Regions from separate parts of the Companilactobacillus ginsenosidimutans genome, predicted to be linked through region 1. Evidence: predicted binding sites of a transcription regulator. Region 1 holds the regulator's gene; the other holds the start of a gene.
The links. The regulator Rex, encoded in region 1, represses fermentation and respiration genes when NADH is low (regulators of the CRP and FNR family bind a similar motif). The targets are predictions, from matches to a motif close to TTGTGAANTANTTCACAA.

Region 1 (2,211 bases):
TCTTCAATTTCTGTAGCAACCTTATCAAGAAAATATTGATCATGGGATACAATTACTAATGCTCCACGATAATTTTTTAAATATCCTTCGAGCCATTCAACTGTATCAATATCCAAATGGTTAGTTGGCTCATCAAGCAAAAGTATGTCGTGATGTTCCAAAAGCATCTTCGCCATTGCCAATCTAGAACGTTCACCACCAGATAGGGTGGATACTTTAGCATCCCAGACATCCTCTTCAAATCCGAATCCTTTCAGTACACTGCGGATTTCTGATTGATAGCCGTAACCATTTTCTTGACGGAAAGTATTTTGCAATTGATCGTATTGTTTCAATAGCTGATCGTAGTCACTGACTGTGTTATCAGCTAATTTCAATTCAAGAGCGTGCATTTGTTTTTCTTGTTTTTTAAGGTAATCAAAGACACCTTCTAACTCATCAAAAATCTGATTATCAGAATTCAATCCAGAATCCTGAGCTAAATATCCGATGTTTGTATCTTTTTTAAGAGAAATATTTCCCGAGTTGTAACTTTCTTGATCTGACAAAATTTTGAGCAAAGTTGACTTGCCGACACCGTTTCTTCCGACTAGACCAATTCTGCTGTTATCTTGAACTTCAAAACTTACATTGCTAAAAAGTTTCTTTGTTCCAAAATTTTTTGTAATATTTTGGGCTTGTAATAATATCAATTTATAACTCCTTTACGTATTCACAAATTATACTATGAATTTTGTCGTTTTCATGGCTTTTTGAAGTAAATTATTGCTTTTTTCACAATGGTTATCTATTATAGTAAATAGTGAAAACACGCACATGGTGGTGGATTATGACAAAAACAACAGTTCCAAACGCAACTATTAAAAGATTACCTATATATTATAGGTATTTCCAATTTCTAAAAGATGAAGGTACTCAAAAGATTTCATCTGGTGAATTGTCTGACGGTATCAAAATCGATAGCGCTACAATTCGTCGTGACTTTTCATACTTGGGTGCACTCGGTAAACGTGGATATGGTTATGACGTTAATGAGTTAGTCGCATTCTTCAAGAAATTACTTAACCAAGACAAGCGTACTAACGTAGCGCTAGTTGGTGTAGGTAACTTGGGTAATGCACTCTTGAATTATAACTTCTCAAGAACTAATAACGTTCGTATCGCCGCAGCTTTTGATATCGACAAGTCAATCGTCGGTACAGTTAAGAGCGGTGTTCCCGTTTATGACATTAGTGAAATCAAAGAACAATTGAGTCTACAACAAATCGATGTAGTTATTTTAACAGTTTCTTCTAATGCAGCACAAACTACCGCAGATGAACTTGCTAAAGCAGGTGTTCGAGGAATCTTGAACTTTACACCGGTTATTATTAATGTGCCTAGCTCAATTCGTGTACATTACGTTGATTTGGCCAATGAGTTACAAACATTGATCTTCTTCTTAGATCGTGATCGTGACGCAAAAGACGCCGAATAATTCAATTTATTTTTTTGGGGGATATTGTATATGAGTGAACCATTATTTTTAAAACCTGTATTCCATGAAAAAATTTGGGGAGGTCGAAAACTAGAATCATTTGGTTATGACCTACCTGAAGGTAAAATTGGTGAATGCTGGGCAATTTCTGGTCATCCACATGGTCGTTCTCAAGTTGAGAATGGTCAATTCGCTGGTCAATACGTAGATGATCTCTGGAAGAACAATAAAGAATTGTTTGGCAATCCAAAGGGTGAAGTATTTCCACTTCTCACAAAAATTTTGGATGCGGAAGATAACTTATCCGTTCAGGTTCATCCTGACAATGAATATGCTGAAAAGCATGAACATGAATTAGGAAAAACCGAATGCTGGTATATTATTGATGCCGAACCAGGATCATATTTAATTTATGGTCACAACGCTAAAAATAAAGCTGAATTGGATAAGATGATTGAATCAGGCGACTGGGATGACTTGTTACGCAAGGTTCCAGTTAAGACTGGGGATTTCTTCTATGTACCAAGTGGCACTGTGCATGCGTTGAATACTGGCATTATGGCGCTTGAAACGCAACAAAGCAGTGATACAACCTATCGTTTGTATGATTATGATCGTGTCCAAAAGAGCACGGGTAAGACTCGTGAACTTCATATAAAGCAGTCTGAGGATACAATCACTGTTCCACATAAGGATCCAGAATTGAATATTGTAAAGCGTGAAGAGGGTAAAAA
Region 2 (2,211 bases), 840 kb from region 1:
GTGCTGGAGAAGCAAATGAAAGTGCATCTACATTAGCTGCTTTCATAGCTACATCGGCCATAACAACACCGATACCAGCTGGTGCACCTGCAATTAGTCCATATGCTTTACCTTCAGGAGCACCGAAGGCTAGATTACATACTTGACTTGCACGTGCTGTATATTGGAGTTCCAAGTGACCTGCAGGAGTGTTATAAACATCCCCGAAGTGCTTTGGAACATTTTCCAATGCAATGTTGACAGCTTGACGAACGTCAGAGACATCGTCACCACCAACAAGGATTAAGGAACCATGTCCTGCTCCACCTTTTGTATCACGAGGCATTTGAACACTAATAGCTTCAGTATTAGTACCCTTAACTGCCTCATCCATTGACATAATTTGTGGTCCGCCACCAGTTCTGGCGGATAGGATTCCAATTGATCTATATGGATGTTCAACATGCAAATTCTTTAGTAATTCAGGATCAACATTTGCAATTGCCATTCCAATAGTGTCACCAATTGGAGCTATTCCGATAAATTCTGTTACTCCATTAATAGATGAACTCAAGCGACTCACACCTACTTTCTGTTTGTTATCAACTACATTATTTCTTAAGACCTGAGCTAGAACTTTTTCCACTAATTCGTTTTCATCAGGTTTCTGCATGAGTTAGTCTCCTACTTCTTTGCAGTTTCTAATGCAATTAGCTTATCAACGTCTTCATGTGGTCTTGGAATTACATAATTTGATGTAACTTCACCAATGTTTTCAGCTGCTGAAACTCCGGCATCAACTGATGCGTTAACAGCACCAACATCACCACGAACCATGATTGTAACTAGTCCATGTCCAACTTTTTGCTCACCAACAAGTGTTACGTTAGCTGCTTTAAGCATTGCATCCGCTGCTTCAATAGCTGGGACCAATCCTCTCGTTTCTACCAAACCTAAGGCTTCGAGTGCCATAATTAGTACCTCCATTAATTAAAAATTGAATACCCTTGTAGTATAAGATAGATTTAGTGAAAAAGTTGTTACTTTTTTAACAAGGACACAATATTAGAAATCAATTATATTTTGAATTCACAATAAAAAAATTGATAGATAAGCGTTTTCATGCCCTTTTATCACATGTTTCACAATGGTTAAGCAGGCAATATTCCGCTAGATAATGAAAACCCTTGCAAAAATGTTATTTTTTTGCACTTTTTTGTTGTTTTATGGCTGTTAATCCTATTACAGCGGGATTGGTAAACTATCAAAAAAGAAAACTGATTTCCAATATTGCCAAAGCTAACCAATAATGTGACACTTAATATAATAATGTGAAGTGACAAACAATTTAGGAGTGATAGATGTGTCGATGAAGATTGTCGCCTTCTGTGGAAGCAGTAAACCAGGTTCATATAATCAGAATTTAATAAAATATCTTCGTAAAAAGTACATAAATGAAATGAATATTCAAATTTTAGATATTGATGATTTGCCATTTTTGAAATTTATGAAGTATGAAGATCTTCCTTCTAAAGTCAAATATGTTTGTGAGAGCGTAAAAGCTTCTGATGGAATTGTCATTGCAACTCCAGAGATCAATCACGGCATGACTGCTAATATCAAAAACGTGATTGACTGGTGCTCAATGTTTCCACCTCTTCTATATCACAAGCCTATTATGTTAATGGGAGCATCGACCGGTCCACTTGGTACCGTTCGCGCTCAAATGCAATTGAGAGAGGTTCTAGAGTCTCCTATGATAGATGCTCATGTCACTCACTCAACTGAATGTTTAGTTGTAAATGCTCAAGACAAGTTTGACGAGCATGGAAATCTCAACAATCAAAAATCAATTGATGTTATGGAAGAGCAGTATCAGGAATTCGCGAAACTAGTAAATGAAAGAAATAAGGAATTAGCTCATGAATGATGAAAAATTTCCCGAAAGAATAATCCAAGAATATGTCCCTGGTAAACAGATTACTTTGGCACATATCATTGCAAATCCTAATCAGGATCTATACGAAAAATTAGGTGTGCTCGATACAACCGACCCTATTGGGATTATCACATTAACTCCTGCTGAATCAACCATAATTGCCGGGGATATTGCAATTAAATCCGGTGACGTTAAAGTCGCTTTTTTGGATAGATTCAGTGGTTCATTATTCCTTGTGGGCAGAATTGACGACTTGCAAACTTCCCTGCAAAGTGTCCTCGATTATTTTGAAA

Region 2: a site for Rex is predicted at 1,017-1,034, ahead of ABM34_RS00540 (BMC domain-containing protein). Genes of this name have one in related genera too.

Annotation. Positions count from the first base shown of each region.
Region 1 is NZ_CP012034.1:934,626-936,836, reverse strand. Features, by position in the region: gene ABM34_RS04965 (ABC-F family ATP-binding cassette domain-containing protein) at 1-692, opposite strand, end outside; gene ABM34_RS04960 (redox-sensing transcriptional repressor Rex) at 830-1,477, shown strand; gene manA (mannose-6-phosphate isomerase, class I) at 1,508-2,211, shown strand, end outside.
Region 2 is NZ_CP012034.1:93,792-96,002, reverse strand. Features, by position in the region: gene pduB (propanediol utilization microcompartment protein PduB) at 1-652, opposite strand, end outside; gene ABM34_RS00540 (BMC domain-containing protein) at 664-951, opposite strand; gene ABM34_RS00535 (NADPH-dependent FMN reductase) at 1,349-1,909, shown strand; gene ABM34_RS00530 (BMC domain-containing protein) at 1,902-2,211, shown strand, end outside.